Regions from separate parts of the Clostridium sp. AN503 genome, predicted to be linked through region 1. Evidence: a T-box and tRNA genes for the amino acid it is inferred to sense, from the RefSeq annotation. Region 1 holds a T-box; the other holds one or more tRNA genes.
The links. A T-box is a leader RNA that pairs with one kind of tRNA and senses whether it is charged. The one in region 1 lies ahead of proS (proline--tRNA ligase), so its partner is inferred to be a tRNA-Pro.
Positions count from the first base shown of each region.

Region 2: it has a tRNA-Pro gene. The T-box ahead of proS (proline--tRNA ligase) is inferred to sense a tRNA for this amino acid. The anticodon was not compared.

Region 1 covers NZ_JBFDTP010000002.1:321,559-325,456, forward strand. The annotation lists partial or broken gene ilvB (biosynthetic-type acetolactate synthase large subunit) at 1-21, opposite strand, end outside; gene AB1I67_RS08650 (TetR/AcrR family transcriptional regulator) at 134-715, opposite strand; gene AB1I67_RS08655 (GntR family transcriptional regulator) at 794-1,423, opposite strand; T-box leader at 1,576-1,832, shown strand; partial or broken gene proS (proline--tRNA ligase) at 1,928-3,362, shown strand; gene AB1I67_RS08665 (LytTR family DNA-binding domain-containing protein) at 3,501-3,898, shown strand, end outside.
Region 2 covers NZ_JBFDTP010000002.1:995,040-998,937, forward strand. The annotation lists tRNA gene AB1I67_RS11845 (tRNA-Ala) at 45-117, shown strand; gene AB1I67_RS11850 (rhodanese-like domain-containing protein) at 460-888, shown strand; gene AB1I67_RS11855 (Rrf2 family transcriptional regulator) at 885-1,328, shown strand; gene AB1I67_RS11860 (thioredoxin domain-containing protein) at 1,362-1,682, shown strand; tRNA gene AB1I67_RS11865 (tRNA-Pro) at 1,781-1,854, opposite strand; gene AB1I67_RS11870 (HAD family hydrolase) at 1,968-2,747, shown strand; gene lpdA (dihydrolipoyl dehydrogenase) at 2,799-3,898, shown strand, end outside.

The DNA.
Region 1 (3,898 bases):
CGCTCCTGTTATCAATGCGATACACCTCCTTGACTCTGTGAATAGAATGTTTGCAAGTGCTTGCTTGCATGGTACTTATATGAAATGGCTCTGCCTGGGCAGCGCCATCTGATATCTGGTCCATATCTGGTTTTTATTCCGTTGGGGCGATTCCGTTTATAAAGATCCCGACACTATTTTTAATGAAATCCTCCTGTTCTACAGGGGTAAGCTCCTGGCGGAACGATGCTTTTAAAAATGTATAGCCAAAGGTGGCAGAAAAGAACATCATAGCCAGATTCTCAAAATCATGGTGGGGGAGCTTCCCTTTTGCCTCCATCTGGTTAAAATACTCTGCCAGGGATGAGAGGAAAGCCTGTGGGATCTGCATGATCAGAGGAGCGGTCTCTTCATAGAGCTGAGGCGCCCTCAGTCCAATGGACAGGTTCACAAAGTCGGGAGTGATCCGCTCCATATAGGCCCGCATGAACATCTCCAGATCCGGCCGCAGTTCATAACGTAGATCCTGAAAGATCTCCGGGGTCACATTTGCCCGCCATTTCTCCTGGGCGATCCCGTTCAGCACGATATCCTTTTTATTTTTAAACTTCCGGAACAAAGTGCATTCATTGACCTTTGCCAGATTGGCAATATCCTTTGTGGTGGTTGCAACATAGCCTTTATCACGGATCAGGGACATGGTTGCATCGATGATTCTTTGACTGGTATCGTCCAAGGGGGCACCTCCATGCAAGTACTTGCTATCATTTTATCTGGTTTCTGCTTTTTTGTCAACCCGGAGGTATGCCTGCGTTTAGACGCTTTTAAACTCCCGCAGGTCCAGCTCCAGTTTTTTGGTGGCGCCTTCGATATCTTTCTTTTCGATACAGTCCAGGATATCACGGTGGTAGCGCATGTCGATGGGATTGTATTCCTTGTCCCATTTGTCCCAATAGAACTGGGCGTAGGCGCGTTTTAAAATGCCCATGGAGCGTTTGAGCTGGTCCCAGGCATATTCGTTCCGGGCGCAGGAGAGCAGCGCTAAATGAAAATTGGTGTTGTGCTCCCAGTGGAGCCACATATCGTCCACGGATGCGTTGCACAAATCGTCCAGCCGGTACAGTTCTTCCAGCTGAGCCTGGGTGATGGATTCATAGCAATCACGCAGGAATCCGCTCTCCAGCAGGAACCGGAACCGCAGGATATCCTCCGCATCCCTGCTGGTGAGGCGGATCACCTCGTAACCATACCGGGGCAGGTTCCGCAGCACCCCGTCGTTGCACAGGGAGATCAGGGCTTCCCGTACCGGGGACTTGCTGAAGCCATACTTTTCTACCAGCTCCGATTCATTGATGATCTGGTTCGCTTTATATTCTCCCTGGATGATCCCGTCCAGGGTCTTTTGATATACAATGTTTTTAAGACTGCCATTTCCTTTTGCCATATGAATTCTCCGTATCATTAGTGGTTTTATCATAACAAATAAACGAGGCAAAGTAAAGTGGACAGCCAGATGCGGAAACACAAGAGGTTTTAACCCTTGACAAAGCCCCGGAAATGGCGTAGAATCAAGCATACGGGCGTTTGCCTTATAATGGAAAGACTGTGAAGGGGATTAGTAAGCCGTCATACACATGCAGAGAGAAGGCCATTTGGTGAGAGGCTTTTTGTGTCACTGAGCGCTGAACCGGCCCTGGAGTTTTGCAGAGAACTGCAACGTAAGATCCGGCGTTAGCGGATGAAAAAGAGAGCGCTTTTGGATACCGGAGGCCGTCATGGACGGACGCTGGCATAGGCCGGAAGGGCTAATCAGGGTGGTACCGCCGAATTTATCTGGTCATTCGGTCCCTTGTCATTGTGCAGCTGATATGCGCATGGCAGGGACCGGATGGCTTTTTCATTTACCCAATCATTTTTATATAATCGAATAGGAGAGAGGAGCATTGTTATGGCAAAGGATAAGAAATTAGTGGAGGCGATCACATCCATGGATGTGGATTTCGCCCAGTGGTACACCGATGTGGTCAAGAAAGCGGAGCTTTGCGACTACGCCAGCGTGAAGGGCTGTATGGTCATCAAGCCGGCTGGTTATGCGATCTGGGAGAACATCCAGCATGAGCTGGACCGCCGTTTTAAGGAGACCGGTGTGGAGAACGTGTACATGCCGCTGTTTATCCCGGAGAGCCTGCTTAACAAGGAGAAGGATCATGTGGAGGGCTTTGCGCCGGAGGTTGCGTGGGTGACCCACGGCGGCCTGGATGAGCTGCAGGAGCGCATCTGTGTACGCCCGACCTCTGAGACCTTGTTCTGTGATTTTTATGCGAAGGATATCCAGTCTTACCGTGACCTGCCGAAGGTATACAACCAGTGGTGCTCCGTAGTCCGCTGGGAGAAGACCACGCGTCCCTTCCTCCGTTCCAGGGAGTTCTTGTGGCAGGAGGGCCATACGGCCCATGCCACGGCTGAGGAGGCCGAGGAGCGCACAACCCAGATGCTGAATGTCTACGCCGATTTCTGTGAGGAGGTCCTGGCGATCCCGGTCATCCGGGGCCAGAAGACCGACAAAGAGAAGTTCGCAGGCGCAGAGGCTACTTACACCATCGAGGCACTGATGCATGACGGTAAGGCGCTGGCAGTCCGGCACCAGCCATAACTTTGGCGACGGATTTGCGAAGGCGTTTGAGATCCAGTATGCGGCGAAGGACAATTCCCTTCAGTATGTGCACCAGACCTCCTGGGGCATGTCCACCCGCATCATCGGCGCGATCATCATGGTGCATGGAGATGACAACGGGCTGGTACTGCCGCCCCGCATCGCCCCGACCCAGGTTATGATCGTACCGATCCAGCAGCAGAAGGAGGGCGTGCTTGACAAGGCATTTGAGCTTAAGAACGTGCTGTCCGGCTTCCGCGTGAAGGTGGATGACTCCGACAAGAGCCCGGGCTGGAAGTTCAGTGAGTCCGAGATGCGCGGCATCCCGGTCCGTGTGGAGATCGGCCCGAGGGATTTAGAGAACAACGAGGCGGTTTTAGTGCGCCGTGATACTCATGAGAAGATAACAGTCTCCCTGGATGAGATCGGCGCTAAGGTCGGCGAGCTGCTGGAAACGATTCAGCACGACATGCTTGAGCGGGCAAGAGCCCATCGCGACGCACATACCTATGAGGCTGTCACTTATGATGAGTTTGTCAAGACCATCAATGAGAAGCCGGGCTTTGTAAAGGCCATGTGGTGCGGCGACCTTGCATGTGAGGAGAAGATCAAGGAAGACACGGCGGCGACTTCCCGCTGCATGCCGTTTAAGCAGGAACAGCTTTCGGATCATTGTGTCTGCTGCGGAAAACCCGCGAAAAAGATGGTTTACTGGGGCAGGGCGTATTAAGACGCGCCTGTCAGGTGTTGGAGGGCATTCTGCCAGCTTGGAATGGAGGCTGGCGGAATGTCTTTTTTTCTGTTTTTATGGAAACAGGAGAATTTTCATGGTAAGATAAAAAGAAAAATGACCGGGGAGGAAGAGCGGATGCTTAAGATTGCTGTCGTGGACGATGAGCAGGTTTATATCGACCAGATCCAGGAATACATTGCGCAGTATGCAGAGGAAAAGAACCGTGACATCCAGACGGCGGTTTTCCATGACGGGAAGGAGCTTCTGGAGGATTACCGTTCCGGTTATGATATCATCCTGCTGGACATCGAGATGAATGAGATGGACGGGATGGAGGCGGCGCGGGAGATCCGGAAGCAGGATCAGGATGTGGTCCTTGTCTTTATCACCAACATGGCCCAGTATGCGATCAACGGCTATGAGGTGGGGGCTTTGGATTATGTGCTGAAGCCGATCAATTACTATACATTTTCTGTGCGCCTGGACAGGGCGGTCTCCCGGGTGAAGAAGCGCCAGCCGGAGGAGATCCTCTT
Region 2 (3,898 bases), 670 kb from region 1:
TTCCTGTGTGATACCCAGTGTCGGGTATCACACAGCTATGTTAAGGGGACGTGGCTCAGCTGGGAGAGCGTTGCGTTCGCAACGCAAAGGTCGCGGGTTCGAATCCCGTCGTCTCCACTATTTCGCCAGTTCCGGGAGGAGTGCAGGGAAGTTCCCTGTATCGGAGGTGTCCGGTCTCACACATTGAATATCCCGCGAACACGCTCCGGCTGGTGGAACACAAAGCGAAAGTATCAAAACCGGATAAGTCCAAAAGAGGATAAGCTCCGGGCGTATGGTCTTGAACCTGTAGAGGTTCAGGGCTTTTTGTTTTTTCTAATAAAAAATGAAAAAATCCAAAAAGAGCTTGACAGATTGAACTGTTACTGATATCATATCAGTATGAACTGAGAGAAAAAAAGTAACAGTTTGGGCCGGCCCATAAGAGGGCAGGTAAACAGGATGATAAGGAGGTATTTTATGAACCGGTATATAGCAATCGGGCTTTCGGTGGCTGCAGCGCTCCTGCTGGCTGCCTGTACCCGGTCCCATAAAGGAACGGCAGCCGCAGCTCCAGAAGAGTCAGGCAGTGCCTATCACAAGATAACGGCTGAAGAAGCAAAGGAGATGATGGATTCAGGAGATGTGACGGTCGTGGATGTACGCAGGGCAGAGGAATATGAGCAGGCACACATTCCGGGAGCGGTCCTGGTACCCAATGAGTCGATCGGTGAGGAGCAGCCGGAGGAATTGCCGGACAAGGATGCGGCGATTCTGGTGCACTGCCGTACCGGGGTCCGCAGCAAGCAGGCATCAGACAAGCTGGTGAAGATGGGATATACTAATATTTATGATTTTGGCGGCATTGTGGACTGGCCGTATGAGACAGAAGGTGGTGAAGCAAATTGAACAGCGATTTTATCGTAGGACTCCATGCGCTGGTGTACCTGCACCATAAGGGGACGACCCAGCGCAGTGAGGAACTGGCGGACAATATCTGCACGAATCCCGGCCGGGTACGGCGGGTCATGGCACAGCTTAAAAAGGCGGGATTGGTGGAGACGAGGGAAGGACGTTTTTCAGGCGGATATTCCTATGAGATGGGACGCACGATCACGCTGGGGGAGATCAGCAGGGCTCTGGACACCAAATTTGCCGATGCAGGCTGGCGGAGCGGAGACCCGGATAAGAATTGCCGTGTAGCCTGCGGTATGAGCGGTTATATAGATGGGCTTTATGAAGAGATGAACCACCGCTGCAATGATTACCTGGACACTATTACAGTGACAGATGTGGAACAGGAGCTTTTCAAGGACAAAGAGGGAATGCATGCAGCAGGAAATGCTTAAACTATTCTGGAAGGATTGAAAGGAGATCATAACATGATTGATGTAACAGGCAAGAACTTTAAAGAGGAAGTATTAGATTCGGCAGTTCCGGTAGTGATTGATTTTAAGGCGCCCTGGTGCGGCTATTGCCGCCGTCTGGAGCCGACTGTGGTAAAAATGGGGCAGGAGTTTGAAGGTAAGATCAAGGTGGTTGGGCTTGATATCGATGCAGATCCGGAGCTGGCAGAGCAGTTTCAGGTGATGACGATCCCAACGCTGATCCTGTTCCGGGATGGCAGGGAAGTCAGCAGCGTAGTAAATCCAGCGAACCGGGATGCCATTGAAGGCTGGCTGAAGGAGCACGGCGCCCTGTAAGGACTGGAATTATAAATGAAATACATTAGTATAAAATAAAACACGGGAAATCCATAACAGATGTCAGGATTTCCCGTGTTTTATTGACCTTGCAGTAATCGGGGCAACAGGATTTGAACCTGCGACCTCTCGGCCCCCAGCCGAGCGCGCTACCAAGCTACGCCATACCCCGATGTTCGGCAACCAGCTTATTATAGCAGATAATTTCCATTTTGAAAAGAGGTTTACAGCAGGTTTTTTATTTGTTATCATTATCTTTAGGATAAATGAGAGGAATTTTGAGAAATGAAGGGAATTATCAGTTTTGATATGGATATGACGCTTCTGGATCATTCAGCTTCCAGGATACCGGACAGTGCATATCGGGCTATCGACCGGCTGCGGGAGCAGTATTACATTGCCATCGCTACCGGCCGGGATTTAGACAGCAAGTTCAGCGCCGGGCTGAGGGAACTGGTGGAGCCGGATGCGGTGATCCATTTAAACGGTACCAAGGTGACGGTGGGGGATCAGATGATTTATCACCACACCATGAATAAGGATCTGGTAAGACGGATTCTGGAATTTGCCGAGGGAAGGAATTTTGCCGTGGGGCTAACTGCCGGGACGGAGGACTATTATATGAACCCGGAGGTGGTGAGAGAGCAGGATATCCGGCGCTGGGGGGAGACGGGACGTGTCTTTAAGGACCCCTGGAAGCTGCTTGACATGGAGGTGCGGACCCTGGTCTATCTCGGCAGGGAGCAGGGGGCAAAGCAGGTGGAGGCGGAGTTTCCGGAGCTGAAGCTGCCCATGTTTTCCAGCGGCGAGGGCGCGGATATCGTGGAGCGGGAGGCATCCAAGGCAGAAGGGCTTAAGCGTCTCTGCGAGTATTATGGGATCCCGCTGGAGCATACGGTGGCTTTCGGCGACAGCATGAATGATTATGAGATCGTGCGCACAGCCGGGATCGGAGTTGCCATGGGCAACAGTATTGAAGCGTTAAAACAGGTGGCTGATTATGTGACGACGCCTATTGGCGAGGATGGGATCTGGAATGCCTGCGTCCATCTGGGGCTGATCTGAGGCGTTTGATCTAAAAGATTATGGAACTTTAAGGGGAAGGAAGTAGGGACAATGGCAGTAAACTGTGATTTAGTGATCATCGGCGCGGGACCGGGCGGATATACGGCAGCGCTGAAGGCAGCCGGGTTTGGCATGAAGGTCGTTGTGATCGACCAGGACAAGTTGGGGGGAGTATGTATTAACCGGGGATGTATCCCGACTAAGGCGCTGCTTCACGCATCCAATATTTTTTCTATGATGCAGCAGTGCGATGAGTTCGGGGTGTCTACTGATTTTATTTCTTTTGATTTTGCCAAGATGCAGGATTACAAGAAGCGTTCCGTCAAGCAGTACCGCGGGGAGATCGAGAAGCTGTTTAAGCAGAATGGGATTGGTTTTGTGAAAGGGACAGCCACCATACGCCGGGAAAAGACGGTTGAAGTGAAAAATGAGAATGGCCGGGAGTATTTCCATGCCAGGAACATTATCATTGCCACCGGAGCAAAGCCTGTGATGCCAAAGATTCCGGGGATCGATCTGCCGGGCGTGATCAACAGCGACCGGCTGCTGGCGGTGCCTAACTGGAATTATGACCGGATCGTGATCCTGGGCGGCGGTGTGATCGGCGTGGAGTTTGCGACGATCTTCCAGGCGTTGTGTGCAAAAGTCACGATCGTGGAGAAGGGCAGTCACCTGCTGGGGCCGATGGATGTGGAGGTTGCAACGGCTCTGGAGGAGCAGCTGGCTCAGAAGGGCATTTCCATCCACTGCAATACGACTGTGGAAGAGATCACAAAGGAGGATGGACTGACCTGTCATCTTTTAGATCATAATACCGGGGAGACCAGCCAGATCAAGGCCAGCCAGGTGGTGGTCGCAGTTGGCAGGACTCCATATATGCAGGGACTGTTTGGCGAGGATGTGGATCTGAAGATTGAAGACGGGCGGCTGGCGGTGGACAGCGATTTTCAGACCAGCGAACCGGGGATCTACGCCATCGGAGACGTGGTGGCGCGCACCCAGCTTGCCCATGTGGCTATGGCACAGGGAACCTTTGTGGTGGAGAATATTGCGGGGCATTCCCACAGCATCCGCCTGGAGGCAGTGCCAAACGGGATGTATGTGTCGCTCCCGATCGTGCCCAACTGTATTTACACAGAGCCGGAGATCGC